DNA from 3 places in the Streptomyces sp. NPDC001401 genome. Region 2 is predicted to be linked to each of the others. Evidence: riboswitches for the same ligand, from Rfam matches in the RefSeq annotation. Region 2 holds a riboswitch; each other region holds the start of a gene.
The links. A riboswitch is a leader RNA that binds a small molecule or an ion and turns the genes downstream of it on or off. The one in region 2 is predicted to bind S-adenosylmethionine.

Region 1 (10,382 bases), on a different contig from region 2:
GCGCTAGCCGATCCAGGTGTCGTGCAGCTGGATGCGGCTGCCCGAGTCGAAGTCGAGGCTGTGCACCTTCTTCGACACGGCCAACTGGGTCTGGAGCTCCACCACCGGCACGTTGTACGCGTTCTGCACGATCAGCTTCTGCGCCTCGGCCACCAGCTGCGCGCGCTTCGCGGTGTCCGTGGTCGCGGCCTGCCCGGACAGCGCCGTATCCAGGGAACTGGCAGGCAGCCGGTAGAAGTTGGCCAGCTGGGAGGAGAAGGAGCTGCGCAGGATGTCCGGGTCGGAGCGGGTCACGTTGCCCCACACCACGTCGTAGTCACCGCGCTGGAGCGTGGTGGCGAACTCGCTGACCTGGCGCTGCCTGAGCACCACATCGATCCCGACGGCCTTCAGCTGCTGCTGGACCAGCTCCAGTGCGGGCTGGTTGGTGGCCGCGTTGGGGAACCAGGTGATGGTCAGGCTCAGCTTGTTGCCGCTCTTGGCGCGGATACCGCCGCTGCCCGCCTTCCAACCGGCCGCGTCCAGCAGGGACTTGGCCTTGGCCGCGTCGAAGGCGAGGTCCGAGGAGAGATCGGTGTAGTCGGGCGTGGTGTGCGCCAGGACGCTGGTCGCCGGCTGGGTGCCGGTCGGGAACACGGTGTCGGCGATCTGCTTCCGGTCGACGGCCGCCACGATCGCCTGGCGCACCTTCGCGTCCTTCAGCAGCGGCCGCGAGTTGTTGAGCCCGAGGCCGAACACCACGCCGGGGTTGGCCCGGCGCAGGAGGGTGACCTGACCACCCTTCAGTGCCGCCTCGTTGGCCTTGCCGACGCTGCTGATCGCGTCGACCTGCCCGGACTGGAGACTGCCGGCCCGCACTCCCGCCTCGGGCACGACCTTGAACACCAGCTTGTCCAGGTAGGCCTCGCCCTTCTTGGACCGCAGCGAGGAGCCCCAGGCGTAGCCGGTGCGCTTGGCCAGAGTGATCGACTGGTTCTGCACATACTGCTTCAGCACGAACGGCCCGGAACCGATCACGCCGTTGCTGCACTTCTGCTGCGGGGTCTTCTTCACGCTCGCCGACGACTCGATACCCAGCGAGTGGGTCGAAGTCGCTTGCAGGAACTGGGCGTTGGGCTGCTTGAAGACCACCTTGACGGTGAGCGGGTCGACCACGGTGGTGCTCTTGACCCCGCTCAGGAAGCCCTGCGCGAGGACGCCCAGGGGGCCGAGCTTCGGCACCGCGTCGAAGTTGTCCTTGACCACCTGCGCGGTCAGCTTCGAGCCGTCGCTGAAGGTGACGCCCGACCGCAGGTGGAAGGTGAACGTCGTTGCCTTGGCTTCGATGTCCCAGCTCTTGGCCAGCCACGGCACGATCTTGCCGGTCTTGGGGTCCTGGTCGGTCAGGGAGTCCACGGTCTGGCGCACCGAGTAGATGCTCTCGTTGCTGCCGACCTGCTGCGGGTCCACGCAGCCGGCGTCGGACCCCACCGCGAAGGTCAAAGTGCCGCCGGACTTCGGTTGGCCGCTTCCGCTGCCGGAGCCTTCGCCACTCGAACCGCAGGCGGTCAGCAGAACACTGGTGGTCAGAAGGGCGGCCAGGGATGCCCATCGAGAGGTGCGGAAAGACGGTCGGGACAGTCTGGAATCCGGAAGTGCTGTCACGGAGGGGTTTCTCCTACTCGTGTCACCAGGCACGGGGTGCCGTGCGAGGCACGGCCGTGCATGGGCGTGCGGCCCCGGCCGGATCGACACCGGGAACGGGGTGCGCTGTACAGACAGGGGGTCAGGGGGAGGACACCGCGAGAGGCGGCAACGGGAGAGGCGCGATGCAGCTGTGGCCGGTGACGGACGTCAGCCGGCGCCGACCGGGCTCGTCAGGCCTGACAGAAGCAGCTGGTCGAGCGCTTCAGATCGATGTGGCGTCGGCGCGAGAGCCGGGAGAACGCCGTGGCGTCGGCGAAGGAGGCGGGCAGGTCACCGCAGTGCCGCATGCCGGTCCCCCCATCTCCGGCCCCGGTTGCGGGGCCACGCGCTTGCGGGAGTCGTCGATGACCCCGCCGGGCTTTCACCTGGAGCACCCCACCGCGCGGGAGGGTTGCCGGTCAGCGAGCCAGGGCTTGACGCTGACACTCAATGCCGATCGCGATGCTACGGAGCGGTCTTGTCGTACGTCAATGCCGGAATCGGGGGGCCCTGTTCGAGAGAGCGGGGCCGTCTCACGTGCCGGGATGTGTGGCTGACACGGAGGGCGCCCTCGCCGCCCGCGCCGCCGATCTCCCGGTCCGTGGCGACCGGCCGCCCCCTACCCCTGACCACACACCTGCATCCGAGCCGTCCACCGGAGGAACTCCCCATGACGGACCGCCACACCGGCTGCCCGGTGTGCACCTCGCCCTGGAGGCCGACGGCGGCGCCCACCCCGCCGCCCAAGTGACCCCGACCGCACGGGCGGTGCGTGAGGCGGCCGTCTTCGCCGAGCACGCCGGCTTCGCCCTCGTCACCTTCGCCGGCGCGCCGCTCCCGGAACTCCAGAGCCGGGGTGTCCTCCGCACCGAGTACCGGGGCAGCACCCTGTGCGACCACCTGGATCTGCCACCGCTCGCCGCCACGCCGGTCGACTGAGCGAACGGGCTGTGCGCTCCCGCGGTCACAGCATCAGCTGTCGGCGTCGAGGGCACCTGGCTGCGGGTGCCCTCGACGCCGATCAGGCAGGGCTCACATCGTGGCGCCCGACATCGCGCGGCACATCTCGGCGGTGCGGCGACACGCCTCCGCGCAGCGCATCATCATCGGGTCGTCCGGCATGGACATACACGCCTCGGCGCACATGTCGCACGCCTTGGCGCACATCGCGCACATCTCGGCCGACATGGGTGAGCGGCGCATCATCATGTCCGCGCACATCCGGGTCATCTCGGAGCAGTCCATGACCGCGCGCATGATCTGCATCGAGGGCGCGCCGCCCATCTGCATGCAGGCGCTCATGGTCTCCTCGCACACGGCGTGGCAGGACATGCACGCCTCGACGCAGTCCTGCATCTCCTTGCTCATGGCGGTCATGGGGCCGGTCTGGGTCATGGCTCCTCCTGGGGGGTGAGGGGGCCCGGGGCGGGTCCCTTGCCCCTCGTTCTACTTCCTCTCGTGCCCGCTTGCCACGAGGCGGGCGGGAGCATTCCGTGCGTTTTTGCCCGAAGTGCCCGGACCCGGCGTGGACCGCGTCACAGGCTGGCCCAGGCGAGTGATCGACTCACCACTCGCGGTCGATCCCCCGGAGTGGGTGACATCGACTAGCACGGCCTCGACGTCTCGCTCGGCGCGATCGCAGGGCAGGCCGGGGTCGGCGCCGGCACCGTGTACCGGCACTTCCCCAGCAAGGAGATCCTGCTGGAGGCCGTACTCGTCCAGCAGGTCGACGACTTGGTGGACGCCGCACGATGGGCTGCCCGAACTGCCCCTGTGCCGGCGTTCTTCGGCTTCCTCCTCGAGGTCGTCGAGACGTCGTACGGGCGCAAGCACGCGTGTGACGCGCGGACGATGTCGCCGCGCTCACTGTCGGGTGCGGAACGATACGGGCCGCTCACCGCGACCGGACCGGCGGCACTCGCATGGTGCACCTGGCACTGGAGGGTCTGCGGAATTCCGCACCGGTCACGGAAGGGCGGGGTTGTCGTGACAGTCCCGGGACGCTGCACGCTGCACGCTGCACGCGGCGCCACGGTGTGAGGAGTGCGGGGCCCGGCTCGATGCCCGGGCCACCGGCGGCCGCGCGCGTTACTGCGGCGCGACCTGCCGACAGCGAGCACACCGCCGCCGCGTGGGAATGGCCACGGGCGTTGAGCAGCGCGTCGAGGCCGGTGCCGTCGCGGACGGCTAGGGCGCGTCGGGGGAGGCGACGCCGTCGTGGCCGCGGCTGCCCCGGCTGGACGTATGGCTGCGGATCACGAACATCATCACGCCCTCCGGGCTCGTCCACGGCCCGTGCTCCATCCCCGGGTGCCGGTACGCGTACATCCCCGCGGTGAACGTCTCGCCGAGGCGCAGGTCGGTGAGGGAGCCGTCGAGGATGTACACCTCCTCGAAGAAGTCGTGTCGGGCGGCGCCCTGCGGGCTGGTGTCCGTCCCGGGTTCGTACCGCTGGAGCACGGTGGCGTCTCCCGTCTCGGGATCCACGGCCAGCATCTGCTCCCACACGCCGGCGGGCGCGCCGGGCGGCCGCCGCCAGGGTGCCGGGGGACGGTGGAACTCGGATTCGGGTCTGCTCATCGGCAGTACCTTTTCACGGATCGGCCGGAGTGAGGGTTCACGGATCGGCCGGAGCGGGGGCCGCACGCAGGCGGAAGCCCACGCCCCGCTCCCTGGCGAGCAGGGACGCGGCGCACGGCTGCGCCGAGACGTTCCAGGTTTCCGCAATGTGATACCTGTCCGGAACCCATTGACCGAGGGCGCGGGCGTCTGCTCAACTCACGTTCCATGACCCCGCGCGTGGATTTGACTCGGCGGCGCCACATCGACCTGGCGCACGTCTCCAGCGCGTTCTGTTGTCGTTGAGGACCCTCCTCTCTCCGGTCCTCCTTCTTCTTCTTTCTTCTCTCCTCTCGTCCCCGATTCCGGGGCAGAGGTAGGTCCGCGCAGTCGGCTGCCGGTGCATTGACGCACCGGCGGCCGCAAGCTGCGCGTCCTTGACCTGAATCTGACATTCACAGTTCTCGGAGCTCCGCATGTCTCCGTCCATCCGTAAACTCACGAGCCGCATCGGCGCGGTCGTCGAGGGCGTCGACCTCACGGCGCCCCCCGACCCCGCGACGATCACGACGCTCCGTCAGGCCCTCAACGAGCACAAGGCGATCGTGTTCGACCAGGTCGACCTCGACAACGCAGGTCAGGAACGGGTCGCCGGATGGTTCGGCGAGCTGACGACCGCCCACCCGAACGTGCCGGCCGCCGACGGTACGACCAATGTGCTCGCCGTCGACAGCGAGACCTCGAAGGCGAACGAGTGGCACACGGACGTCACCTTCGTGCTCAACCCCCCGCAGCTGACGACCCTCCGGTCCATCGTGATCACGCCGTACGGCGGACAGACGCTCATCGCCAACGCCGCCGCTGCCTACCGCGACCTGCCCGACCCGCTGCGCGCCCTCGCCGACTCGCTGCGCGTCGTACACACCAACCAGTACGACTACGCCCGCTCCGCGGCCACTTCGGCACAGCGCGCGGAGTACGACCGGGTCTTCGTCTCGACGCCGTACGAGACCGAGCACCCCGTCGTCCGGGTGCACCCGCTGACCGGTGAACGCGGGCTGTTCATCGGCGGGTTCGCCAAGCGGATCGCCGGTCTGTCCAGCAGCGACTCGGCGGATCTGCTGCGGCTCCTGCAGTCGTATGTCACCCGGCCGGAGAACGTCCTCACCTGGACGTGGTCCCCGAACCAGCTGCTGATCTTCGACAACCGGATCACCCAGCACTACGCGGTGGACAACTACGACGACCACCCGCGCCGCCTCAACCGCGTGACCGTCGCGGGCGAGATACCGGTCGGTGTCGACGGCCGCCGCAGCGAGCAACTCGTGGGCGACGCCTCGCACTACAGCAGCGTGCTGGAAGTGGAGGTGGCGGCATGACCGAGGTCAGCCTCACGGGCCCGGCGGTAGTTCCGGCCGCCGAGCCGCCGAGTGCCCCGGGGCGCGAGGTCTTCCTGCCGCGTGACGCCCGTCGGCGGACGCCGCTGCACACCCTGCGCGAGCGGCTGCGCTGGCCGCTGGGCATCTACACGACCCCGGTCGTGATCCTCATCGCCTGGGAGCTCCTCGCCAGGGCCGGAGTCCTGAAGAAGACCTACGCCCCGGCGCCCACCTCCATCGTCAAGTCGGCCGTCGATCTGTGGCAACAGGGCGTTCTCGGACCGGACTTGGCCGTCTCGCTGCAGCGGGCCGGCATCGGTCTCGCGATCGGTCTCACGGTCGGCATCGTCAGCGGCGTCCTCGGCGGGCTGCTGCGCAGCGGCGAGTATCTCTTCAACGGCGTCGTGCAGATCCTCAACACCATCCCGCTGCTGGCCGTACTGCCGCTGATGATCGTGTGGTTCGGCATCGACGAGCTCACCAAGGTGCTGCTGATCTCGTTCGGTGCCGGTGTGCCGATGTACGTCAACCTGTTCGCCGCGATCCGCGGTGTCGACCAGCGGCTCATCGAGATGGCGCGGACCACGGGCGCGGGCAACTGGCGCCTGGTGACACGGGTGTTGGTGCCCGGAGCCCTGCCGGGATTCCTGGTGGGCCTGCGCTTCTCCCTCGCCTACAGCGTCCTCGGCCTCGTGGCTGCCGAGACGGTCAACGCCGACAAGGGTCTCGGCTTCCTGATCACCCAGGGACAGACCTACCTGCAGACCGGCCAGGTCTTCGTGGGGCTGGTGATCTACTCGCTCCTCGGTCTGCTCGCCGACCAGTTCGTCCGGGTTCTCGAGCGGGTGCTGCTGCGGTGGCGCCCCAGTTATGAGGCAGCATGACCACCACGATCGCCCCCCAGGACACGCGGCCCCGCCGGCAGGCCGGCGCCGTCGTCGAGCAGGTCGTCCGCCGCTTCGGCGACCGTGTCGTCCTCGACCACCTCGACCTCACCATCGGTGACGAGGAGCTGGTGGTCCTGCTGGGCCCTTCCGGTTGCGGCAAGAGCACCCTGCTGCGCCTGCTCGCCGGCCTCGACCGGCCCGACGGCGGGCGGGTGGAGGTCCCGGCCAAGCGCGCCATCGTGTTCCAGGCCGACCGGCTGCTGCCGTGGCAGCGGGTGCTGCGCAACGTCACCCTCGGCCTGCACGGACCGGACGCCGACCGGCGCGCCCTCGCCGTCCTCGCCGAGGTCGGACTCACGGGCCGCGAGAAGGCGTGGCCCAAGGAGCTCTCCGGCGGCGAGGCCCAGCGCGTGTCGCTGGCCCGGGCGCTGGTCTCCGAGCCCGAACTCGTCCTGCTCGACGAGCCGTTCGCGGCACTGGACGCCATCACCCGGCTGCGCATGCACGACCTCGTACGGGCCCTGCGCAGCAAGCACCACGCGGCCATGCTGCTCGTCACCCACGACGTCGACGAGGCCATCGCGCTGGCCGACCGGGTCGTCGTCATGAGCAACGGCCGCATCGGCACCTCCCACCTCGTCGAGCTGTCGGCCGCCGACCGCGAAGCGAGCGTCGCCCGCGAGGAGCTGCGCTCCTCGCTCCTCGAAGACCTGGGTCTGGCCAACCAGCACTGAAACCAGCCCGGTTACCTCCGCCACCCCCCGACTCGTCCCCGCCCCAGCACAGAAAGCACGTGAGAAACCATGCCCACAACACCCTCCCGTATCGTCGGCGCCCTCGGCCTGCTCGCCCTCGCGGGCACCCTCGCCGCCTGCGGAACGGAGTCGGAGGCGGCGGCCCCGCTGAGTCAGGCGAGCGGATCCAGTGCCGACAGCCACCCCGAGTGGAAGAAGTACACCTTCACCATCGGCGACAACGGCGGTGACGGCAGCCAGGAGCTCGCGAAGATCACCGGCGTGTTCGACAACGCCCCCTACAAGGTGAAGTTCGCCCGCTTCACCTACGGCCCGCCGCTCGTGCAGGCCGCCGCGTCCGGCGACATCGACCTCGGCAGCGTCGGCGACGTACCGCCGATCACGGGAGCGGCGAAGGAGTACGGCTTCAAGGTCGTCGCCGTCAACCGCTCGCTCACGCCCACCCAGTCCAGCGAGAACATCATCGTCCCCAAGGGCTCCACGCTGAAGACGCTCAAGGACCTCAAGGGCAAGAAGCTCGCCGTCCCGCAGGGCAGTTCGGCCCACGGCCTGGCCCTGAACGCGCTGAAGAGCGTCGGCCTCACCCCCAAGGACGTGAAGCTGGTCTTCCTCGACCCGGCGGCCGGCGCCACGGCCTTCAACACCGGCAAGGTGGACGCCTGGTCCATCTGGAACCCCCAGTCGGCGATCGCCGTCAAGAACGGTGCGCGGATCCTGGCCAAGGGCCTCCCGCCCATCGACCAGACCAGCAGCTACTACGTCGCCGGCGAGAAGTCGCTGAACGACAAGACCAAGCGGGCCGCCCTCACGGACGTACTCGAGCGCCTGGCCCACGAGTTCGCCTGGGCGATCAAGCACGAGGACAAGTACGCGGAGGCGATCTCCAAGGAGGAGGGCATCCCCCTGGCCGACGCCAAGACGTCCCTGAAGGCCTTCGAGACCCGCGTGACCCCGGTGGAGAAGTCGGACATCGCGGCCGAGCAGAAGCTCGCCGACGCCTTCCTGGAGGCGGGGCAGATCACCAAGAAGGTCGATGTCGCGTCGATCGCCGACAACCTCCTCCCGGCCGGGTACGACAGCTCGAAGCTGGACGTCCAGTCGTGAGCGGGGGAAGACGCCGGCTCCACCTCAACGCCTTCCTCATGGAGGCCGGCCATCACGAGGCGGCGTGGCGGCTCCCGCACAGCAACCCGCGGGCCGACTTCGACCTCCAACACTGGGTCAGGCTGGCCCAGTTGGCCGAGAGCGCCAAGTTCGACTCCCTGTTCCTGGCGGACGGCCCGGCGCTCATCGGCACCGGCGAGTTCCGCCCGCCGGGCCAGCTCGAGCCGCTCACGCTGCTGACCGCGCTGTCCCAGGCGACCAGCAGGATCGGCCTCATCGCCACCGTGTCGTCGACGTACAACGAGCCCTACAACCTGGCCCGCCGGCTCGCCTCGGTCGACCATGTCAGCGGCGGCCGCGCCGGCTGGAACATCGTCACCTCGGCGGGCGCCGACGAGGCGGCCAACTTCGGCCTCGTCAACCGCCCCGACCACGCCGAGCGGTACGCCCGGGCCGACGAGTTCCTGCACATCGCCAAGGCCCTCTGGGACAGCTGGGAGGCCGAGGCCCTGCTCGCGGACAAGGCCACGGGGCGCTACGCCGACCCGTCCCGGCTCCACCAACTCGACCACCGGGGCACGTACTTCAAGGTGGCCGGCCCTCTCAACGTCGAGCGTCCGCCGCAGGGTTACCCGCTGCTCGTGCAGGCCGGTTCCTCCGAGGACGGCAAGGACTTCGCGGCCCGGCACGCCGAGGCCATCTTCACCGCCCATCAGACGTACGAGCGGGCGGCCGCCTTCTACGCCGACATCAAGGCGCGGACCCGCGCGGCGGGACGTGACCCTGACGGCGTGATCGTGCTGCCGGGCATCGTGCCGTACATCGGGTCGACGGAGGAGGAGGCCCGGGCGCTGGCGAGGCAGTTCGACGAACTGCGCGTGCCGGAGTACGGGCTGCGCCAGTTGGCGGCGGTCTTCGAGACCGAGCCGTCCGTGTTCGAACTCGATGCGCCGCTGCCGGACTTCATCCTCGCCCGGCCCAAGCTGGAGGGCTCGCAGAGCCGCTCCGACCTGATCATCGAGCTGGCCGTCCGCGAGAAGCTGACGGTGCGCCAGATCATCTCGCGGCTCGGCGGCGGCCGCGGCCACTTCGAGTTCATCGGCACCCCGGAGCAGGTGGCGGACACCGTCATCAGCTGGTTCGAGGGCGGGGCGGCGGACGGCTTCAACATCATGGCTCCGGCCCTGCCGTCGGGCCTGGAGTCCTTCATCGAGCACGTTCTGCCGATCCTGCGCGGCAAGGGCCTGTTCCGGGAGGAGTACGAAGGCACGACCCTGCGCGAGCACTACGGGCTGCCGGTGCCGGCCAACCAGTTCCACCGGGCTCGGCCTCATGCGTCCGGCGACTGACATCGAGCCGCCGGCGCTGCGCGTCCAGGGGCTGAGCAAGACGCGCCCGCACTGCGGTCGGGCCCGAGTTCCCCGACTGATCCGGGAGGCCCGACGGCGCGAAGAGCCCGCGCAGGCGGGAGGCTGCGAAGGCCCTTCTTGTGTGCCGTCCTACCTGCCGTAACCGGCTGCGGTGATGTTGGCCTGCACCGCGTTCTCGGTGGCGTCCGACGGATGGCCGGAGGTCATGACACCTTCGTAGAAGGTGCCGGCGGATCCGTGGCTGTTGTCGCCGCCGATGCCGAGGATGATGGCTCCTTCCTTCTTCATCGGGTTGTAGCCGGAGACGTTGGGGCGCGCGCCGTTGTAGAAGGTGGACAGGGAGCCGGACTGGGCGTTGCCGCCGCGGATGGACCAGCGGCCCGGTCCGCCCTTGACGACCGCGGTGAGGTAACGGTGGCTGATCGACGGGTCGCCCGCGTTGTAACGGGCGTTGACGCCTGAGAACAGGCCGTTTTCGAGGTCGGCGCGAGTACCGCGGCGCCCACGGCCTGCCGCCCGGCCAGGACGCGGCACGGCTGCGCGCCCGCCTTGCCGCGGCGGGGCAGGTTCCGGTTCTGCTCGACGGGTCGGGCGCGAAGCCGTGACGGACGACGTTTGAGCCAACCGGGAGACGACGGAAAACGCTTGGACGCCGCGGGTGCG
Region 2 (10,382 bases):
GTCAGCGAGTTGAGCAGCTTCTGCGCCTCGGCGAGCTTGCCCTGGATGTCCTGCTTCTTCTTGCCCAGTTCGGTGCGGGTGGAAGCGAGGTCCTTGAGCTTGTCGGAGGCCTCGGCGCGCTCCTGGGCGAGTTCGCGCTGCTTCTCCTGGATCTTCTTCAGCGCCTCGACCTGCTGGGCGCTGAGCTGGTCGGCGGTGGACGCCTTGTCCAGGTAGTCGTCGGGGTTCGACGACAGGAAGAGCTGGAGGGAGGAGTCGATGCTGCCGGTGCGGTACTGCGCGGCGGCCGCCAGGCCCATGGAGTCACGCAGCCCGTTGAGCTCCTCCTGGCCGCGGGCGACGTTGTCCTGGATGGTGGAGATCTCCTTCTGGAGCTTCTCCTGCTTCTCCTTGGCGCCGTTGTACTTCTCGGTGGCCTGCTCGGCCGCCTCGTACAGCTTGTCGACCTTCGCCTTGACCTCGTCCTTGGACGGCTTCTCGCTCGGCGCGGCGTTCGCGGCCTGGGCGCTGATGGCAACGGCGGCAGCAGCGGCGGTGGTGAGTACGGTCACTCGAGCCCGGCTCGGCTGCTTCGGTCGACGGTGGGACGCCACGGACGCGGGCTCCTTCATGTGAGTGATCACCCGTTCGGAGGTTCGAGGCCAGACCCTAGTGACCTTCCTGTGATCAGATCAAATCCTCGCGTGAAAAATCTTAGTGACGCAATGCATTCTTTGCACATAACCCACGTGCGGTGACGCCAGGTTGACGCTACGTTGCGTGACGATTCCGCCAATTCGGGCATTGAACCTGGAAGGTTGACCTTCGGGACAGCAGCCCGGAAACGGCTCAGGACAGGCGCTTCAGGAGCATCGCCGAAGCGACCGGGCGCGCGCCCGCGCGCGCCACTCCGTCGGCCACCTCGCGGTCCGTGGAGGCGACGATGACCGGCCTCCCGGGCGGCTCCGCCCGCACCAGCTGGCGGATCAACTCGTCCGCGGTGACGCCCGGTTTGGAGAACAGCACCCGCACTCCGCGCGGCGGCGCGAGCAGCACCGGGGCGGCCAGCTCGGCCCCGTCGAAGACGCAGGTGACCTCGGCGCCGGTCTGTGCGGCGAGTTGCGAGAGCTGACCGAGGAGCCTCAACCGCTGCTTCTCCAGAGGCATTTGGGGATAACCCGTTTTGGTGACGTTGTAACCGTCGACGACCAGATGCGCCTGCGGCAGCTCCAGCAGCTGGTCCAGGATCGCGGGGTCGTGTTCGGACAAGGCGCGCGCGGCGATGTCCTTCGGGGTCATTCGTCCCGGTTCGACCGCATCGACGGTCTCCGCCGGCCGTACGGACACGGGCGGTAGCGCCAGCTCCCGGCGCAGCCCCTGGGCCGCGTCCAGGACGGTGTCCAGAAGCAGGCGCACGCGCATGTCCTCGACACTGCGCCCCTCGCGCGCTGCTTTGCGCGTGGCCTCCAGGGCGGCCTCCGCCTCGCCGAGCCGCGACTTCAGACGCCGGGACTCGCTCTCGGCGGCGGACACCTGTGTCTGCGCCTCGGCGCGTACGGCCTCGATCTCGCCCTGGATCTTGCGCAGGGCGGCCTCGCCCCGCTTCACGTCACTGAGGGCCGCACGCAGCTTGCGGTGCAGCGAGTCGGCCTCCTTCTTGGCGGCGTCCAGCTCGCCGCGCAGCCGCTCGGTGTCGGCCCGGGTCTGCTCACGGGCCCGGTCGAGTTCCTCGCGCAGCCGCTCCAGCTCGGCCCGGCTCTCCTCGTCGGCGCGCTCGGCGTCGGCCCGCTGGGCCTCCTCGCCGGCCGCGGTCACGAGCTTCACCCAGCCCGTGGGCCGCAGAACATAGGCCGCGGCCGCCACGTCGAGCGGATCCGCGGCCGGGGTCGGCGAGCCGGAGTCGAGAGCGCCGGCGAGTTCCGGCTGGGCCTCTCTCAGTTTCTCCCCGATGCGCTGCCGGAACAGCGGATCGGTCTCCAGTGCGGCCGCCATCGCGTTGCCGGCGAACTTGGCCCGCCGGTTCGGTGCGAAACGGGCGTACTGCTTGAGCTGTGAGGGCAGTTCGGCGACGGTCAGCCTGCCGAAGCCGTCCGAGACGATCTGGACGACCCTGCGGCGCACTCCGTCGGGCAGCGGACGGTCAAGCACCTCGGCGGTGCCGTCGCCCGGCCCCCCGCCTGTGGTCTCCACCATCCGTCACACCCCATTACCTGTGGGGCCGCTCCGCTCAGGAGTCGGCGCCCGGCCTGTCCACGAGTTCCACCTGATCCACCGCGTTGCACCACCGGCAGCGCACCGACTCGATGGTCTCACTGACCACCTCGCGCTCCTCGACCTTGGGCTCACCGGCCAGATCGAGGTGGACGTACTCGACGACCTTCGACGAGCGGGTCACGTCGAAACGCGTGAGGTTGCCGCAGAGGGTGCAGCGCCACCGCGTCGTGGCGGTCGGCAGGGGAACCGTCATCGTGCCTGTGCTCTTTCCTTCTAGGCCTTCTATTGTCAGTGACGCCCCAGCTTCCCGGGCCGTGTGGCTCGTAACCCTACGGCCTGGTGCGGACTCGCCGCCCGCCCGTCCACGGCGGCGAGGCGGTCTGTGCGACTGCGTCCCGTTACGTCATGCTCTGTGTTCATGATCGGCAAGTGGAGCGCGACCGTCGGCAGAGCGATCCGGCGCCCTTCGGCGCCCATGACATACACGCTGATCACCCTGTGCTGCCTGCTCTTCGTGACCGGCCCGGCGGCGGGTCTCAATCCGGTCCACGGCTCCGGCGACACGCTGCTCGCCGCCCAGCGCGCCTATTTCCACCGCTGGGGCGTGGTCCCGGCCGAGCTGTTCCAGGGCTCCCCCAGGGCCGCCCTGACCCCCGCCACGGCCCTGTTCGTCCATGGCAGCTGGGTGCACCTGCTCGGCAACATGCTCTTCCTCTACGTCTTCGGGGTGATGACCGAGGAACGGATGGGCCGCGTCCAGTTCACGCTCTTCTACGTCGGCTGCGGCTACCTCGCGCTGCTGGGGTACGCGGCGGCCAATTCGACGTCCCAGCAGTCCCTGGTCGGCGCCTCCGGGGCGATCTCGGCGGTACTGGGCGCTTTCCTGTACCTGTTCCCCGGGGCCAGGGTGACCAGCCTTCTGCCGTTCCTGTTCTTCCTCCCCCTGCGCTTCCCCGCATGGATCGTGCTGCCCTTCTGGGCGGCCCTGCAGTGGCTGGCGGCCGGGCATGCGGCGACGGGACCGGGGGTGGCCTATCTGGCCCACCTGGTGGGCTTCGGCCTGGGCTTCGTCTACGCCTGGGTCCGATTCGGCCGTACGACTAGAGTGAGATCCGCCCCAGCTCCGGCCCCCGAGGGAGAGAACCAGCCGTGATCACCGCGATCGTCCTCATCAAGACCAGCGTGGACCGGATCCCCGAGATCGCGGAGCGGATCGCTTCGCTGGAGAGCGTGAGTGAAGTCTTTTCCGTCACCGGTACGTATGACCTGATCGCCATGGTGCGGGTGAAGCAGCACGAGGATCTTGCTGACGTGATTCCCGGCAGTATCAGCAAGATCCCCGGGGTCGAGGCGACGGACACGCATGTCGCTTTCCGGACGTACTCGCAGCATGACCTCGAGGCTGCGTTTGCCATTGGGCTGGATTCGTGATCGGCGCCTAGGCGTTTGCGGGGCGCGGAGCGTTTGCGGCAACCGGTCCGTTGTGGCTGGTCGCGCCCACGCGGCGGAGCCGCATGTCGATACAGCCCCGCGCCCCTGAAGAAGGGGCAGCTACTCAGACCGCGGGGACGCAGCGGCCGTCCTCCGTGCGGTACTGCCACTTCGCGCCGCTGCGCACGAGCTCCTTCACCGCGTTGACGAAGCGCTCGACGTGCTCGTCCGGCGTCCCTGCTCCGAAGCTGACGCGGATCGCGTTGAGGGACTTCTCGCCGGGGGCGGCCTCGGGGGCGCCGCACTCGCCCTGGGTCTGCGGGTCGCTGCCCAGGAGGGTGCGGACGAGGGGGTGGGCGCAGAAGAGGCCGTCGCGGACGCCGATGCCGTACTCGGCGGAGAGGGCCGCGGCGAAGTGGGAGCTGTTCCAGCCCTCGACGACGAAGGAGATCACGCCGACCCGGGGGGCGTCGTCGCCGAAGAGCGAGAGGACCCGCACCTCGGGCACCTCGGCGAGGCCCGCCCGGACGGTGTCGATCAGGTGCTGCTCGCGGGCGACGAGGGTGTCGAAGCCGGCCTCGGTGAGCGCCTTGCAGGCCGACGCGATGGAGTAGGCGCCGATCACGTTCGGGGAGCCGGCCTCGTGGCGGGCCGCGCTCTCGTGCCACTCCACGTCCACTCCCCCGTCCTCGCGCCGCGTGACCTTGCGGCTGGCGCCGCCGCCCGCGAGGTAGGGGTCGGCGGCCTGCAGCCAGTCGGCACGGCCGGCCAGCACGCCGGAGCCGAACGGGGCGTACAGCTTGTGGCCGGAGAAGGCGACCCAGTCGACGTCGAGGTCCTGCACGGAGACCGGGTGGTGCGGGGCGAGCTGGGCGGCGTCCAGGACGATGCGGGCGCCGTGCGCGTGGGCCGCGGCGGCCAGCTCGCGGACCGGCCACAGCTCGCCGGTGACGTTCGAGGCGCCGGTGACACAGACCAGGGCCGGGCCGTACGGGTCGCGGTCGGCGAGGGCCTTCTCCAGGGTCTCCACCGCCTGCGCCGGGGTGCGCGGGGCGTTGAGGTAGGTGACCCGGGCGTCCTTCCAGGGCAGCAGGCTCGCGTGGTGCTCGGTCTCGAAGACGAAGACCTGGCAGTCGGCAGGGAGGGCCTGCGCGAGGAGGTTTAGGGAGTCCGTCGTCGAGCGGGTGAAGATCAGCTGGTCGTCGGTGCGGCAGTCCAGGAACTCGGCGACCGTCTTGCGGGCGTTCTCGAACAGGTCGGTGGAGAGCTGCGAGAGGTAGCCGGCGCCGCGGTGGACGCTGCCGTAGTACGGGGCGTAGGCCGCCACGTCGTCCCAGACGCGCTGCAGGGCGGGGGCGCTGGCCGCGTAGTCGAGCGCGGCGTAGGTGACTTCGCCGCCCGTGACGAGCGGGACGGTGACATCCCGGCCCAGAACGGGCAGCGGGGCACAAATGGCGGTGGCGACGGCAGCGGTGGAGACAGACATGGCGAACTCCTGTGAGGGGTAAGCGGAATCGCCGTACCGGACGGTGCGTCGACGGCACGGGAGAAGGTGAAGGGGGTATGCGGAGGCGGGGCTCGGCGCCCTATCGCATTCGCTTGCTCACAGAAGGCTCCCTCGATGACCAGGACCCCTGGTGTCTTTCGAGGGGCCCGCGCTTGCCGTAGACCTCGCTGCCTACGGCCTGGTCTTCACCCGGGGCACCCCGCCACGGACGGAGGGTTGCCGGACAGTCGGCCGGGGCCTCATGACTGTCACTCATGACCTGGAAAGGAACGTACGTGAAGTGATCGCGGTCCCGCAACTCGTGTCCGAACTACGGGACCGCGGTCCTCTGCTACGCGTTGCTGGCCGCCACCCAGCGCTCCAGCGCCCGCTTGGCCGCGCCGGAGTCGATCGACTCCGCCGCCTTGTCCATGCCGGCCCGGATCTGCTCGGCCAGCGTCCCGGGGCCCGGGTCGAGAGCCACGAGCGCAGCCGCCGAGTTCAGCAGTACGGCGTCACGTACGGGGCCGGTCTCGCCGTCGAGGAGGCGGCGGGCGACCTCCGCGTTGTACGACGGGTCGGCACCGCGCAGGGCCTCCACCGGGACCAGCTCGAGGCCGACGTCGCGGGGGTCGAACGACTCCTCGGTGACCTTGCCGTCGCGCACGATCCAGACGTGGGAGGTGGCCGTCGTCGTCAGCTCGTCCAGGCCGTCGTCGCCGCGGAAGACGAGGGAGGAGTTGCCTCGTTCGGCCAGGACGCCCGCGATCATCGGCGCGATGCGCGGGTCGGCTACACCGACTGCCTGTGCCTTCACCTTCGCCGGGTTGGTCAGCGGGCCGAGGGCGTTGAAGACCGTCCGGATGCCCAACTGGCCGCGAGCGGCGGCGACATGGCGCAGCGCCGGGTGGAACTTGACCGCGAAGCAGAAGGTGATGCCCGCCTCCTCCGCGACCTCGGCCACCCGCTTCGGCGTGAGGTCGAGGTTGACGCCGAGCTTCTCCAGGACGTCCGAGGCGCCCGACGCCGACGAGGCCGCGCGGTTGCCGTGCTTGACGACCTTGGCGCCGGTTCCGGCCACCACGATCGCCGACATCGTGGAGATGTTCACCGTCTTCGCGCCGTCGCCGCCCGTGCCGACGATGTCGACGGTGCGGCCCGACACCTCGATCACATTGGCGTGCTCGTACATCGCGCGGACCACGCCGGTGATCTCCTCGACGGTCTCGCCCTTGGCCCGCAGGGCGACCACGAAGCCCGCGATCTGGGCGTCCGTCGCCTCGCCGCGCATGATCCGGTCCATCGCCCAGGCCGTCGCGTCGGCGCTCTGGTCGCGGCCGGACAGCAGCGCGTTCAGTACCTCGGGCCAGGAACGGCCCGCCGCGGTGTCGCCTCCAGCGGGGGTCACAGCGCTCATAAGGCCGCTCCTGGGTGTCGTAGAAGAGTGTGAAGAAGCATGTGAACTCGTCGAAGAGTTCCGACACCCACCCTATCCAGCCCGAAGGCAAGGCGAAGGGCCCCGTCCGAACACCGGACGGGGCCCTTCTACCGTGGCTGTGGCGAGCCGCAGCGATCAGTGGTGGCCGTGGCCGCTCGTGATCTCCTTGTACTCCTCGACGGTCGGCTTCGGAATCTGGGCCTCCTCGCCGAAGTACGCCTCGCTGAGCTTGGCGCGCAGCCGCTCGGAGCCCTTGACCTTGCGCTCGACGCCGTTCTCGTCGACCGTCGGGCCGATCTCGGCCGGCTTGTACTGCTCGTGCGCCGTGAGCGTGTGCAGCGCGTCCTGGCTGAGCGGCTCGTGGACCTCGATGAACTCACCGTGCGGCAGGCGCTTGATGATGCCCGACTCGCGGCCGTGCAGCACCTTGTCCTTGTCCCGGCGCTGGAGGCCGAGGCAGATCCGCTTGGTGGCGATGAACGTGAGGACCGGCACGACGAAGAAGCCGACGCGCACGAACCAGGTGATCGCGTTGATCGACAGGTGGAAGTGCGTGGCCCACAGGTCGTTGCCGCCACCGACCATCAGCACGAAGTACCAGGAGATCCACGCGGCACCGAACGCGGTACGCGTCGGGGCGTTGCGCGGACGGTCCAGGATGTGGTGCTCGCGCTTGTCGCCGGTGACCCAGGACTCGATGAACGGGTAGACCGCGATCGCGACCAGGACCAGCGGGAAGATCACCAGCGGGATGAACACGCCCAGGACGAGCGTGTGGCCCCAGAGATTGATCTCCCAGCCCGGCATCGTACGGATCAGGCCCTCGGAGAAGCCCATGTACCAGTCGGGCTGGGCGCCGGTGGACACCTGGTCCGGACGGTAGGGGCCCATGGCCCAGATCGGGTTGATCGAGGCGATCGCCGCGATGGCCGTGATGACGCCGAAGACCAGGAAGAAGAAGCCGCCGGCCTTCGCCATGTACACGGGCAGCAGGGGCATGCCGACGACGTTGTTGTTCGTCTTTCCGGGACCCGCGAACTGCGTGTGCTTGTGGTAGAAGACCAGGATCAGGTGGCCCACCATCAGGCCCAGCATGATGCCCGGCAGCAGCAGGATGTGGACCGAGTAGAACCGGGCCACGAAGTCGCCGCCCGGGAACTCGCCGCCGAAGAGGAACATCGACAGGTACGTGCCCACGACCGGCACGGACAGGACCGCGCCCTCCATGAAGCGGACACCGGTGCCGGAGAGCAGGTCGTCCGGGAGCGAGTAACCGGTGAAGCCGGTGAACATGCCCAGGACGAGCAGCAGGAAGCCGAACAGCCAGTTGACCTCACGCGGCTTGCGGAACGCGCCGGTGAAGAACACACGCATCATGTGCACGAACATGCCCGCGAGGAAGATCAGCGCGGCCCAGTGGTGGATCTGCCGGATCAGCAGACCACCGCGCACATCGAAGGAGATGTGCAGGGTCGAGTTGAACGCCTCGGACATCATCTGACCCTGCAGCGGGATGTAGCTGCCGTGGTACTCCACCTCGTTCATCGACGGGTGGAAGAACAGCGTCAGATACACGCCCGTGAGGATGAGGATGATGAAGCTGTACATGCACACTTCGCCCAACATGAACGACCAGTGGTCGGGGAAGATCTTGCGCATGTTGGTCTTGGCCAGGGAGTAGATCCCCAGCCGGCCGTCGGCCCAGTCGGCGACGCGCTCGCCGGCCGGCGCTTTGCCGCGCCGGGCGGCGTTGCTCTCGGTGCTCTCGTTGGTGCTCATCCGCGCTCCCAGAATGCAGGACCGACGGGCTCTTCGAAGTCGCCGAGCGCCTCGAGATAGCCCTGGTCGTTCACGCCGATGCGCAGCTGCGGCAGGGCGTGACCGGCGGGGCCGAAGATCACCCGGGCACCGTCGGAGAGGTCGAAGGTGGACTGGTGGCAGGGGCACAGCACGTGGTGCGTCTGCTGCTCGTACAGGGAGATCGGGCAACCGACGTGGGTGCAGATCTTCGAGTACGCGACGATGCCCTCGTGCGACCACTCGAGCTCGCGCTTGTCCTTGATGTTGTCCGGCTGGATCCGGACGATCATCAGGGCCGCCTTGGCGATCTCGGTCTGGAAGTCCTCGTCGTGCTCCTCCAGGCCCTCGGGCTTGGCGAAGGTGAGCGAGCCGACCGCGACGTCCGAGGCGCGCAGCGGCTCGTTCGTGTTCATGTTGACGAGCAGCTTGCCCTTGGACCACAGCGTGTGGCGGAGCTTGGTCCCCGGCAGCGGTCCGAGGTCGCGCAGCAGCATGACGCCGGAGAGCGGGAACAGGGCCAGCGCACCGAACATCGTGTTGCGGATGAGCTTGCGGCGGCCGAGCGCGGACTCCTTGGCGCCCTCCTTGAAGTCGGCCATGACCTTGGCCTTGACCTCGGGGGACGCCTCGATCGGGTGCCGCTCGTCGGCGATCTCCACGTCGGACATCAGGGTGCGGGCCCAGTGGACCGCGCCCGCGCCGATCGCGAAGAGGGCAAGACCGAGGGTCAGGCCCAGCGCGAAGTTCAGCGCGTTGATGTGGCCGATCGGGAACACGTAGATCGACTTGTCGTGCGGGATCGCCACGTACGAGGCGATGAAGCCGACCGTGGCCAGCATCGAGACCGTGAACAGCATGGCCACCACACGCTCGGACCGCTTGGCGGCCCGCTCGTCGATGTCCTGCACCCGGTGCTCGTGGGGCGGCAGACCGGGGTCGGCGAACGGGTTCTTCTCGTCCGCGACGCTTACGGCGCCGTGCGCGTCCTGCTCAGCGGGCAGGTTCTCTTCTGGAATGTCTTGGCTACTCATGACTTCTTGGCCTTTGCGGTCCGAGCGGCGACCCAGACGGCAACCGCGATCAGCGCGCCGAGTCCGAAGATCCAGGCGAACAGGCCCTCGGAGACCGGGCCGAGACCGCCCAGCTCAAGGCCACCGTTGCTCACGGTCTCGTCGCCGTTGACCGCGTTCAGGTACGCGATGATGTCCTTCTTGTTCTGCTCCGACATCGTGGTGTCGGGGAACGACGGCATGTTCTGCGGGCCGGTCTGCATGGCCTCGTAGATGTGCTTCGGGTCGACGCCCTCGAGGCTCGGCGCGTACTTGCCGTGCGTCAGCGCACCGCCCTTGCCGGTGAAATTGTGGCACTGGGCGCAGTTGGTGCGGAACAGCTCGCCACCCTTGGCGATGTCGGCACCGTCCGGGCCGTACTGCGCCTTCGTCGGGATGGACGGGCCGGCGCCCAGGGAGGCGATGTACGCGGCGAGCTGGTCGATCTCGGCCTGCGTGTAGATGACCTTCTTCTTCGGGACCTGCGCGCCCGGCTGCTGGGCCGGCATACGGCCGGTGCCGACCTGGAAGTCGACGGCCGAGGCGCCCACGCCCACGAGGCTCGGACCGTCGGAGGTGCCCTGACCGCCGGTGCCGTGGCAACTGGCGCAGCCCACGGAGTAGAGCTTCTTGCCCTCGTCGATGGCGAGAGACTGGGCGGTGTCAGCGGCCTGCGCCTTGCTCGCGGGCGCGAACGCGGCGTACAGCCCCCCGGTGCATGCCAGCGCGAGGAGTAGGACGACGAGCGCCGCCATGGGATGGCGTCGTCGTGCGGAGAGCTTTTTCACGGATTACCCCGGTGTCAGGATCTTCTGCGTCGATGCTTGGGATGTGCGCCTGCGGGGCGCACGCGGGAACGGGCCCGGCTACTTGATCAGGTAGATCGTGGCGAAGAGGCCGATCCACACGACATCGACGAAGTGCCAGTAGTAGGACACGACGATGGCCGCGGTCGCCTGCTCGTGGGTGAACCTCTTGGCCGCGT
Region 3 (10,382 bases), on a different contig from region 2:
AGGATGGCGATGTCGTTCAGCATCGCCTTGCGGCGGTCGCCGAAGCCCGGGGCCTTGACGGCGACGGACTTGAAGGTGCCGCGGATCTTGTTGACGACCAGGGTCGACAGGGCCTCGCCCTCGACATCCTCGGCGATGATCAGCAGCGGCTTGCCCGACTGCATGACCTTCTCCAGGAGCGGGAGCAGGTCCTTGACGGAGCCGATCTTGGAGTTGGCGATCAGGATGTACGGGTCGTCGAGCGACGCCTCCATCCGCTCCATGTCGGTGGCGAAGTACGCCGAGATGTAGCCCTTGTCGAAGCGCATACCCTCGGTGAGCTCGAGCTCCAGACCGAAGGTCTGGGACTCCTCGACGGTGATGACGCCTTCCTTGCCGACCTTGTCCATCGCCTCGGCGATGAGCTCGCCGATCTGGGTGTCGGCGGCGGAGATGGAGGCCGTCGAAGCGATCTGCTCCTTGGTCTCCACGTCCTTGGCCTGCTCGAGCAGGGCACCGGAGACGGCCTCGACGGCCTTCTCGATACCGCGCTTGAGGGCCATCGGGTTGGCGCCGGCGGCTACGTTGCGCAGGCCTTCCTTGACGAGGGCCTGGGCGAGAACGGTCGCGGTGGTCGTACCGTCACCGGCGACGTCGTCCGTCTTCTTGGCGACTTCCTTGACCAGCTCGGCGCCGATCTTCTCGAACGGGTCCTCGAGCTCGATCTCCTTGGCGATGGAGACACCATCGTTGGTGATCGTGGGGGCGCCCCACTTCTTCTCGAGGACGACGTTGCGGCCCTTGGGGCCGAGCGTCACCTTCACGGCGTCCGCGAGCTGGTTCATGCCGCGCTCGAGGCCGCGCCGCGCCTCCTCGTCGAACGCGATGATCTTGGCCATGTGAAGTGGTCCCTCCAGGACTGGGGGTGATTCCTTCGGACCGCGCCCGCGCCCGCGACGGACGGCTCGCATGCCTTGCAGGTTCCTTCCCCACCCGGCCTGCGGGCCTCACCGACCCGGTCCTTCGTTGTCACTCTCACCTTCAGAGTGCTAACGCCAATGATTAGCACTCGCCCCCTGCGAGTGCAAGCGCCTCTCGGAGGCTGGGCCCGCACACCCGACCCCGGCTCGAGCATGCCGAAGGGCCCGTACCCAGGAGGTACGAGCCCTTCGATCAAGAACAGAAGAACGTCGCTGCAGTTAACCCGGCGCGTGCTTCAGCTGGTCGCCAGTCGGACCATGTCCGCCTGCGGCCCCTTCTGGCCCTGCGAGATCTCGAAATCGACCCGCTGACCCTCTTCCAGGGTGCGGTAGCCGTCCATCTGAATCGCACTGTAGTGGACGAAAACATCCGCACCACCGTCGACCGCGATGAAGCCGTACCCCTTCTCCGCGTTGAACCACTTGACGGTGCCCTGAGCCATGCCTAACTCCCCTATTACTGGCCCTTGCACAGATCCACACTTCGCGGATCCGGGTCAGACCTCACCCCCCACGGTTGGGGGCGTGCGCCGGAACGCGTCGACCGCGGCTGAATGTATCTGTCCAACTGCCGTCTGCAACAGGTCAATCGGACGAGAATTCCGGGCACGACTGGTCGGGAATTTACGGAGAATTCGCCTGAATTCAGGGCAAGTCGGGCCCCATAAAAGGAGCATAAGACGCAAAAAACCTGCACACTTTGGCTACTTCTCGCTGCCTGAGAAGAGAGAACTCATATGCATCCGGCATGCGGAGTGGAGCAGGTTCCCCAACTGTACCGTGCTCAACCATGCAGAATTGCCCCCTCCGCTTCTCTCACGGAGGGGGCAATTCGGTGAACTCTTGGTAACCGGCGTTACCGACGGTAATAATCGGTCGTCCGACCTGTTTCGGTCAGCCTCCGGCGACGGCCGGGATGATCGAGACGCCGGCACCGTCCGGAGTCGCCGTCTCCAGCCCCTGCTCGAACCGCACGTCGTCGTCGTTCACGTACACGTTGACGAAACGGCGAAGCTTGCCCTGGTCGTCAAGAACGCGGGCGGCGATACCCGTGTGGTTCTTCTCCAGATCGGCGATGACCTCGCCGAGGGTCGCACCTTCGGCGGCGACCTCGGCCTGCCCGCCGGTGTAGGTGCGCAGGATGGTGGGGATGCGGACGTTGACGCTCACAATGTGCCTCCGGTCAGGGTTTTTTAAGGGGCGCGGGGCTGTGTTGGATTTGCGGCTGCCGCCGCGTGGGCGCGACCAGCCCCCACCGGCCCGCGGCCGAACAACTACCTCTTAGCCGAGCCCGGCCTCACGGAACGATTCGAGGCTGGGACGGATCGTCGCAGTAAGACCCGTACCCGCCACCGCATCCAGCGTCTTGAGCCCGTCACCGGTGTTGAGCACGACCGTGGTGAGGCTCGGGTCCAGCAGCCCGTTCTCGATCAGCTTCTTCGTCACACCGAGGGTCACGCCCCCGGCGGTCTCCGCGAAGATTCCCTCCGTGCGGGCGAGCAGCTTGATGGCGTCCACCACCTGCTCGTCGTTCACGTCCTCCACCGCACCCCCGGTGCGACGGGCAATGTCGAGAACGTAAGGACCATCCGCCGGGTTGCCGATGGCCAGCGACTTGGCGATGGTGTTCGGCTTCTGGGGCCGTACGACGTCGTGCCCCGCCTTGTACGCGACGGAAACGGGGCTGCACCCCTCGGCCTGCGCCCCGAAGATCTTGTACGGCTTGTCCTCGACGAGGCCAAGCTTGATCAGCTCCTGGAGACCCTTGTCGATCTTCGTGAGCTGCGAGCCGGAGGCGATCGGCACGACCAGCTGGTCCGGCAGCTGCCAGCCGAGCTGCTCGCAGATCTCGTACGCCAGGGTCTTGGAGCCCTCCGCGTAGTACGGCCGCAGGTTGACGTTGACGAAGCCCCAGCCCTCGCCGGCCGGGTCGCCGATCAGCTCGGAGCAGAAGCGGTTCACGTCGTCGTAGTTGCCGTCGATACCGACGAGCTCGCCGCCGTAGACGGCAGCCATGACGACCTTGCCCTGCTCCAGGTCGTGCGGGATGAACACGCAGGAACGGAACCCGGCGCGGGCCGCCGCGGCCCCCACCGCACCGGCGAGGTTGCCGGTGGACGAGCAGGACAGGGTGGTGAAGTCGAAGGCGCGGGCGGCCTCGATGGCCTGGGCGACCACGCGGTCCTTGAAGGAGTGCGTCGGGTTGCCCGAGTCGTCCTTGACGAACAGCTTGCCGGCGTCGACGCCGAGCTCACGCGCCAGGTTGTCGGCCTTGACGAGCTTGGTCCAGCCGGGGTTGATGTTGGGCTTGTCGGCCACGTCCGCCGGGACGGGCAGCAGGGGCGCGTAACGCCAGATGTTCGCGGGACCCGCCTCGATCTGCTTGCGGAGCTCCTCGGCGTCGTAGGCCGAGAAGTCGTAGGCGATCTCGAGCGGGCCGAAACACTCCTCGCACGCGAAAACCGGACCAAGGGGTACCCGGTGACCGCACTCGCGGCAGGAAAGAGCCGCGGCGGGACCCAGATCGACGGTGTTCACGGAGTTCGTGGTGCTTGCAACAGTCTGCGCAGCCATGTGAGGCGAGGCCCTTTCTCCTCATCTTCCTCACGACGCATCTCGCCGTGAGACGGATTTGGCACCTTCCCTAGCCGGGAGCCTCGCTGGATGATCAACACTGATCTACGAGAACCGACTGGAGGGTTGCCGGGGCTTCATCGGGCCGTATCCCTCTGCCCCTCTGGATGAGCGGTATTCGGTTGTCCCTCCGACGACCTCGGACATGCGATGGTCATCGTCGTTGTTCAAGACTGTAACCGAAGGCCAGGACAGTTGAGAGAGTCGTCCGAACCGCGAGACAAAAGTGAGGAGCCGCCTACGTGCTGGAAGAAGTCGAGCGCTGGCTGAGCACCCGCTCCTGGTCCCTGACCGATCGCCCTCTCCACAAGATCCTCGCTGCCAAGCAGCGCACGGGACAGTCGGTCAGTGTCGTGCTGCCCGCGCTCAACGAGGAGGAGACGGTCGGCGACATTGTCGCGATCATCCGTCATGACCTCATGCAGCAGGTCCCGCTCGTCGACGAGATCGTCGTCGTCGACTCCGGGTCCACCGACCGCACGTCCGAGGTCGCCGCGGCGGCCGGGGCCAGGGTCGTCCACCGTGACGACATCCTGCCGCGCATCCCGACCGTCCCCGGCAAGGGCGAGGTGCTGTGGCGCTCGCTCCTCGTCACCAGCGGGGACATTGTCTGCTTCATCGACGCCGACCTGAAGGAGTTCTCGTCGGACTTCGTCTCGGGGATCGTGGGCCCGCTGCTCACCGACCCGGGGATCGACCTGGTCAAGGGCATGTACGACCGCCCGCTGGGCGGCGCTGCAGGTCAGGGCGGCCGGGTCACCGAGCTGATGGCCCGCCCGCTGCTGAACATGCACTGGCCGCAGCTGGCCGGCTTCGTGCAGCCGCTCGGCGGCGAGTACGCGGCCCGGCGCAGCCTGCTGGAACAGCTGCCCTTCCCGGTCGGGTACGGCGTGGAGCTGGGCATGCTGGTCGACGCCCTGCATCTGGTGGGCCTCGACGCGCTCGCCCAGGTGGACGTCGGGGTGCGCAAGCACCGGCACCAGGACGGGCAGGCGCTGGGCCGGATGTCCGCCGCGATCTACCGCACGGCACAGCTGCGGCTGGCCCGCGGGCACCTGATCCGCCCCTCGCTCACCCAGTTCGAACGGGGCGAGGACGGCTTCGAGCCGCGCACCTACTCCGTGGACACGGAGGAGCGGCCGCCGATGGTGGAGATCACCGAGTACGCGTCGCGCAAGGTCGCCTGAGGCGGCGCGTTACGCGGTGTATACGGTCCACCCGCGAAGCCCAGCCGTACGTTTGAGCGTTTCCGGGCCGGGCTAGGTTGTGGCGTATGGCTTCCACGCACGGCGCAGGTCATCACGCTGCCGATGACGCAGGTCAGCACACTGGTCATCAGGTGCTGGTCGCGTCCAACCGCGGCCCGGTCTCGTACGAGGTACAGGAGGACGGCTCGCTGTCCGCCAGGCGCGGTGGCGGCGGGCTGGTCTCCGGCCTGTCCGCGATCGGGCCGGACGCGGACGCCCTGTGGGTGTGCTCGGCGCTGTCCGACGGCGACCGCGAGGCGGTCCGGCGCGGGGTCGGCGAGGACGGTGTGCGGATGCTGGACATCCCGGCCGGCGTGCACGCCGACGCTTACAACGGCATCGCCAACTCCGTGCTCTGGTTCGTCCATCACATGCTGTACCAGACGCCGCTGGAGCCGGTCTTCGACGCGGAGTTCCGGCGGCAGTGGGCGTCGTACGAGACCTACAACCGGGCGTTCGCCGAGGCGCTGGCCCAGGAGGCGGCCGAGGGGGCCGCGGTCCTCGTACAGGACTATCACCTGTGTCTGGTGCCGGGGATGCTGCGGGAGCTGCGGCCGGACCTCAGGATCGGGCACTTCTCGCACACGCCGTGGGCGCCGGTGGACTACTTCCGGATGCTGCCGGACGACATCGCCGAGCAGCTCCTGCGCGGGATGCTGGGCGCCGACCGGCTGGGTTTTCTGACCCGGCGCTGGGCGGACGCGTTCACGGCGTCCTGTACGGAGCTGGTGGGCGGGCTCGGCAATACCCGGATCGGGGTGCACGGGCTGGGCGCGGACGCCGACTTCCTGCGGCAGCGGTCGCACGAGGCGGACGTCGACGAGCGGATGGCCGCCCTGCGGGGGCAGATCGGCGCGGGCCGGAAGGCGATCGTGCGGGTCGACCGGACCGAGCTCTCGAAGAACATCGTGCGCGGCCTGCTGGCCTACCGGCAGCTCCTCGACGACCGTCCGGAGTGGCGCGAGCGGGTGGTGCATGTCGCCTTCGCGTACCCGTCCCGCCAGGACCTGGCCGTCTACCGCGACTACACGGCCGAGGTGCAGCGCCTGGCCGAGGAGATCAACTCCCGTTACGGCACGCCTGGTTGGACCCCGGTCGTGCTGCACGTCAAGGACGATTTCGCGCGCTCCCTGGCCGCGTACCGCCTGGCGGACGTGGCCCTCGTCAACCCGATCCGCGACGGCATGAACCTGGTCGCCAAGGAGGTCCCGGTCGTCTCCGACGAGGGCTGCGTACTGGTGCTGTCGCGGGAGGCGGGGGCGTACGAGGAGCTGGCCGAGGACGCGCTGACCGTGAACCCGTACGACGTGATCGGGACGGCGCGGGCGCTTCACGCTGCGTTGTGCCTGCCGGCGGCTGAGCGGGCCGAGCGTACGAAACGGCTTGCCGCCGCGGCTACGGCGTTGCCGCCGGCGCAGTGGTTTCTTGAGCAGTTGGAGGCTTTGCGGGGCTGAGGTCTGGGGGCTGCCGCCCTCAGGCCCCCGCTTTCGGCCCTTAAGGGGCCTCGTCCTCAAACGCCGGACGGGCTGGAGTTGCCGACCGGCGCTGGAAATGTGCCGCCAGCGCCCGCAGCAGTCGTACGACCCCCTCCGGGCCCTCCACCACCAAGTCCGCCCGCTCCCGCAGCTCCGTCACCTCGTCGCTGCCGCTGCACACCAGGAGGCCGGGGACGCCGTCGGAGCGGAGTTTGTCCACGGCGGCGAAGGCGGGGAGGTCGCCGAGGTCGTCGCCGGCGTAGAGGACTGCCGATGCGTCGATCTCGCGTACGTACTCCAGGAGGGCCACGCCCTTGTCGGTGCCCGGTGGGCGCAGTTCGAGGACGAGGCGGCCCGGTTCGACGATCAGGCCGTGGCGGGTGGCGAGGTCGGTGAGGGGTGCGCGCAGGGCCTCGAAGGCGGCCTGGGGGTCGGAGGCGCGGCGGGTGTGGACCGCGAGGGCGCGGCCCTTCTCCTCGATCCAGGTGCCCTGCCAGGCGCCGATGCGGTCGAGGAAGCCGGGGAGTTCGGCGCGGACGGCGGCGACGCCGGGGTGGGGGGCGGGCGCGCTGACGTTGCCGCTGACCGCGTCCCAGCGTTCGGCGCCGTAGTGGCCGAGGACGACCAGGTGCTCCAGGCCGGGGACGCCCGCGAAGCCGCCGTGCCGCACGGCGACGCCGGCCGGGCGGCCCGTGACCACCGCGACGGAGGCGATCCTCGGGGCGAGCGCGGCGAGCGCGGGCACCGCATCCGGGTGGGCGCGGGCCAGCTCGGGGTCCGGCACGATCGGGGCGAGGGTGCCGTCGAAGTCCAGGCCGACCACCGTTTTCGCGGGTTTCGCGAGGATCGCGGCGAGTCCGTCCCGGCCTGCCTGCGTGGCGGGTGTCGGCAGGGGGTCCATGGAGTGCGTCGAGTCCGTGTCCGTATGGGTGCCCATACGGTGACCATAACCGCGCGGGGCAGGGCGCACCCATGGCTCAGGGGAGCGCGGCAACGGGCGGTCAGCGTTCCGTTCGCCGCGTTTCCCGCACCCTGCGCAGCCTGTTCACCGTCACCGGGTCGTGGGCGAGGGCCCGCTCGTCGTCCAGCAGGGCGTTGAGCAGCTGGTAGTAGCGGACGGGAGCCAGGCCCAGCTCCTCGCGTATCGCGCGTTCCTTGGCGCCGGGGCCCGGAAAGCCCCGGCGTTCGAGGGCGAGGACGGCCTGCTCGCGCTCGCCCAACTGATGTTCCTCATCCATGTGACGAACCGTAGCGCCCGCCACTGACAGTCACATCCGACCGGCGGCGCCTACTGAGCGTTCTCCGCCATGGACGCCGTCGACTCGAGCTGCGCGAGGGTGGCCGCGGGGTTGCCGCTGGGGGCCACGGCGGTGCCTATGCGCTTCTTGACGGCAGCGGCGACCGCGGCCCAGGAGGTCTTGTCGACCGGGTAGAGCTCGGACAGCGGCAGCTGCTTCAGGAACGGTTCCAGGGCGGCGTCCTGCTTGTCCGTGCCCATGACGTCGGAGGCGGAGGTGGTGACCGGCAGCAGGTCGTACTCGCGGGAGAAGTCGAGCACGTTCTTCTCGCTGTAGACGAAGTCGAGGAACTTGCCGACCTGCTCGGCGTGGCCGTTCTTCTTGAAGGCCATCATCCAGTCGGCGACACCCATGGCGTTCTTGCTCTGGCCGTCCGCGCCGGGCATCGGCACCATGCCGTACTTCACGCCCTTCTTCGCGGCGATCTTCATCAGCGAGGGGTGCCCGTTGAGCATGCCGACCTCGCCGTTCGCGAAGGCGGCGAAGGCGGCGGCGCGGTTGAGGCTGCCGGGCGCGACGGGACCGGTGAGGCCCTTGCCGACCAGGTCGTTCTTGAGCCAGGTGAAGGTGTCGACGTTCTGCGCGGAGTCGATGCCGTAGGTGCCGACGGTGTCGGTGTAACCGCCGCCGCCGCTCAGCAGCCACTGCATCGTCTCGGCCTGCGCCTCCTCCGGGCCGAGCGGCAGCGCGTACGGGTACTTCACGCCCCTTGCCTTGAGCACCTTGGCGTCGGCGGCGAGCTCGTTCCAGGTTTTCGGCGCGGTGAGGCCGGCGTTCTTGAAGAGGGTCTTGTTGTAGAAGAGCAGCCGCGTGGAGGCGGCGAACGGCAGCCCGTACTGCACGCCCTTCACCTGCCCCGCGGTGGCCAGCTGTGAGGCGAAGTCGGCCTGGGTGCTGATGGACAGCATGTCGTCGGCCGAGTAGAGCAGGCCCTTGTTCGCGTAGTCGGCGTACGCGCCGATCTGCGCCATGTCGGGCGCCTGGCCCGCGTCGACCAGCTCCTTGACCTTGCGGTCGACGTCGTTCCAGGAGTAGACGGTGACGTCGATCTTCACGCCGGAGTGCTTGCTCTCGTACTCCTCGACCAGCCGGTCCCAGTACTTCTGGGAGCTGTTGGCCGCCGAGTCGCCGTAGTCCGCGGCGACCAGCTTCAGGGTGACGTCCCCCGATCCGCCGCCGGTCAGGCCGCAGCCGCCGAGGACCGCCGTCATGCCCAGTGCGGACACCGCCGCGATCGTTCCTGCCCTACGCCGCTGCACTGCCTGTGACCTCAACCCTGCTGTCTCGCCGTTCAACATGTGGACACAATAGGTCTACACCACGTAAGTGGACTAGACCTCTTGCGGGTCCTGGGGCCACACTGTCCCCCGTGAGACATGTCATCGCCCTGGATGTGGGCGGCACCGGGATGAAGGCCGCACTGGTCGCGGCCAACGGCGAGTTGCTGCACCAGGCCCGCCGGGCGACCGGCCGCGAGCGCGGGCCGGACGCGGTCGTCGAGGGCATCCTCGACTTCGCCGCCGAACTCAGCGCCCACGGCGCCGAGCACTTCGGCGAGCCCGCATCCGCCGCCGGTGTCGCGGTCCCCGGCATCGTCGACGCCGACCGGGGCATCGCCTCCTACGCGGCCAACCTCGGCTGGCGCGACGTCCCCCTGCGCGACCTGCTCGCCCAACGACTGGGCATCCCGGTCGCCCTCGGCCACGACGTCCGCACCGGCGGTCTCGCGGAGGGCCGGATCGGCGCCGGACAGGGCACCGACCGCTTCCTCTTCATCCCCCTCGGCACCGGCATCGCGGGCGCGATCGGCATCGGGGGCCGGGTGGAGGCGGGCGCGCACGGCTTCGCGGGCGAGATCGGCCACATCGTCGTACGGCCGGGAGGCAGCCCGTGTCCGTGCGGTCAGCGGGGCTGCCTGGAGCGATACGCCTCCGCGGCGGCGGTGAGCGAGGCATGGGCGACGGCCTGTGGGGACCCCGACGCGGACGCGGCCGACTGCGCGAAGGCCGTCGCGTCCGGCGACCCGAACGCCGTACGAGTCTGGCAGGACGCAGTGAACGCCCTGGCCGACGGCCTGGTCACCGCCCTCACCCTGCTGGACCCGCGCACGCTGATCATCGGCGGCGGCCTGGCGGAGGCGGGGGAAACCCTGTTCACACCGCTGAGGGAAGCCGTCCGCAAGCGGGTCACGTTCCAGAAACTGCCGACGATCGTCCCTGCGGCGCTGGGGGACAGCGCCGGATGTCTGGGCGCGGGACTCCTTGCCTGGGATCTCCTAGCCACTACCGACCGCACGGAGGTAACGCCCTGATGGCCACCCCCCAAGGGGCGCGGGTCCCTGTTGAATCTGCGGCTACCGCCGCGTGGGCGCGACAAGCCACAACGCACCTGCAGGTACTCACCGGCGCACGGGTGGTACTGCCCACCGGCACGGTGACCGACGGCCGCGTCATCATCGACGGCACGCGGATCGCCGGGTCGGCGCCCGAGAACGCCCAGGTGATCGACTTCAGCGGCCACTGGCTGGTGCCCGGCTTCGTCGACCTCCACAACCACGGCGGCGGCGGAGCCTCCTTCACATCCGGCACGGTCGAGGACGTACTGCACGGCATCCACACCCACCGCCTGCACGGCACGACCACCCTGGTCGCCTCGACGGTCACCGACGACATGGACTTCCTGACCCAACGGGCCGGCCTCCTGTCCGAACTCGCCGAGCAGGGCGATATCGCCGGCATCCACTTCGAGGGCCCGTTCATCTCGCCGTGC

Region 1: linked by a shared signal. The riboswitch ahead of ACFY10_RS21510 (putative leader peptide) and the one ahead of ACFY10_RS02410 (aminotransferase class V-fold PLP-dependent enzyme) in region 2 are both predicted to bind S-adenosylmethionine.
Region 3: linked by a shared signal. The riboswitch ahead of thrC (threonine synthase) and the one ahead of ACFY10_RS02410 (aminotransferase class V-fold PLP-dependent enzyme) in region 2 are both predicted to bind S-adenosylmethionine.

What each region holds. Positions count from the first base shown of each region.
Region 1 is NZ_JBIAWI010000006.1:62,216-72,597, forward strand. Features, by position in the region: gene ACFY10_RS21505 (ABC transporter substrate-binding protein) at 4-1,620, opposite strand; gene ACFY10_RS21510 (putative leader peptide) at 1,857-1,973, opposite strand; SAM riboswitch class IV at 2,007-2,120, opposite strand; gene ACFY10_RS21515 (hypothetical protein) at 2,215-2,604, shown strand; gene ACFY10_RS21520 (four-helix bundle copper-binding protein) at 2,698-3,060, opposite strand; gene ACFY10_RS21525 (hypothetical protein) at 3,334-3,705, shown strand; gene ACFY10_RS21530 (cupin domain-containing protein) at 3,853-4,245, opposite strand; gene ACFY10_RS21535 (TauD/TfdA dioxygenase family protein) at 4,701-5,603, shown strand; gene ACFY10_RS21540 (ABC transporter permease) at 5,600-6,487, shown strand; gene ACFY10_RS21545 (ABC transporter ATP-binding protein) at 6,484-7,224, shown strand; gene ACFY10_RS21550 (aliphatic sulfonate ABC transporter substrate-binding protein) at 7,294-8,349, shown strand; gene ACFY10_RS21555 (LLM class flavin-dependent oxidoreductase) at 8,388-9,698, shown strand; partial or broken gene ACFY10_RS21560 (arabinofuranosidase catalytic domain-containing protein) at 9,858-10,205, opposite strand.
Region 2 is NZ_JBIAWI010000001.1:510,906-521,287, forward strand. Features, by position in the region: gene ACFY10_RS02385 (NlpC/P60 family protein) at 1-593, opposite strand, end outside; gene ACFY10_RS02390 (NYN domain-containing protein) at 829-2,172, opposite strand; gene ACFY10_RS02395 (hypothetical protein) at 2,207-2,446, opposite strand; gene ACFY10_RS02400 (rhomboid family intramembrane serine protease) at 2,612-3,346, shown strand; gene ACFY10_RS02405 (Lrp/AsnC family transcriptional regulator) at 3,343-3,624, shown strand; gene ACFY10_RS02410 (aminotransferase class V-fold PLP-dependent enzyme) at 3,749-5,110, opposite strand; SAM riboswitch class IV at 5,275-5,391, opposite strand; gene trpD (anthranilate phosphoribosyltransferase) at 5,463-6,527, opposite strand; gene ACFY10_RS02420 (cytochrome bc complex cytochrome b subunit) at 6,684-8,327, opposite strand; gene ACFY10_RS02425 (Rieske 2Fe-2S domain-containing protein) at 8,324-9,379, opposite strand; gene ACFY10_RS02430 (c-type cytochrome) at 9,376-10,185, opposite strand; gene ACFY10_RS02435 (heme-copper oxidase subunit III) at 10,264-10,382, opposite strand, start outside.
Region 3 is NZ_JBIAWI010000005.1:561,245-571,626, forward strand. Features, by position in the region: gene groL (chaperonin GroEL) at 1-878, opposite strand, end outside; gene ACFY10_RS21010 (cold-shock protein) at 1,196-1,402, opposite strand; gene ACFY10_RS21015 (ubiquitin-like small modifier protein 1) at 1,854-2,129, opposite strand; gene thrC (threonine synthase) at 2,241-3,533, opposite strand; SAM riboswitch class I at 3,552-3,707, opposite strand; gene ACFY10_RS21025 (glucosyl-3-phosphoglycerate synthase) at 3,836-4,780, shown strand; gene ACFY10_RS21030 (trehalose-6-phosphate synthase) at 4,867-6,294, shown strand; gene otsB (trehalose-phosphatase) at 6,335-7,252, opposite strand; gene ACFY10_RS21040 (DUF3263 domain-containing protein) at 7,317-7,553, opposite strand; gene ACFY10_RS21045 (ABC transporter substrate-binding protein) at 7,604-8,824, opposite strand; gene ACFY10_RS21050 (ROK family protein) at 8,983-9,924, shown strand; gene nagA (N-acetylglucosamine-6-phosphate deacetylase) at 9,924-10,382, shown strand, end outside.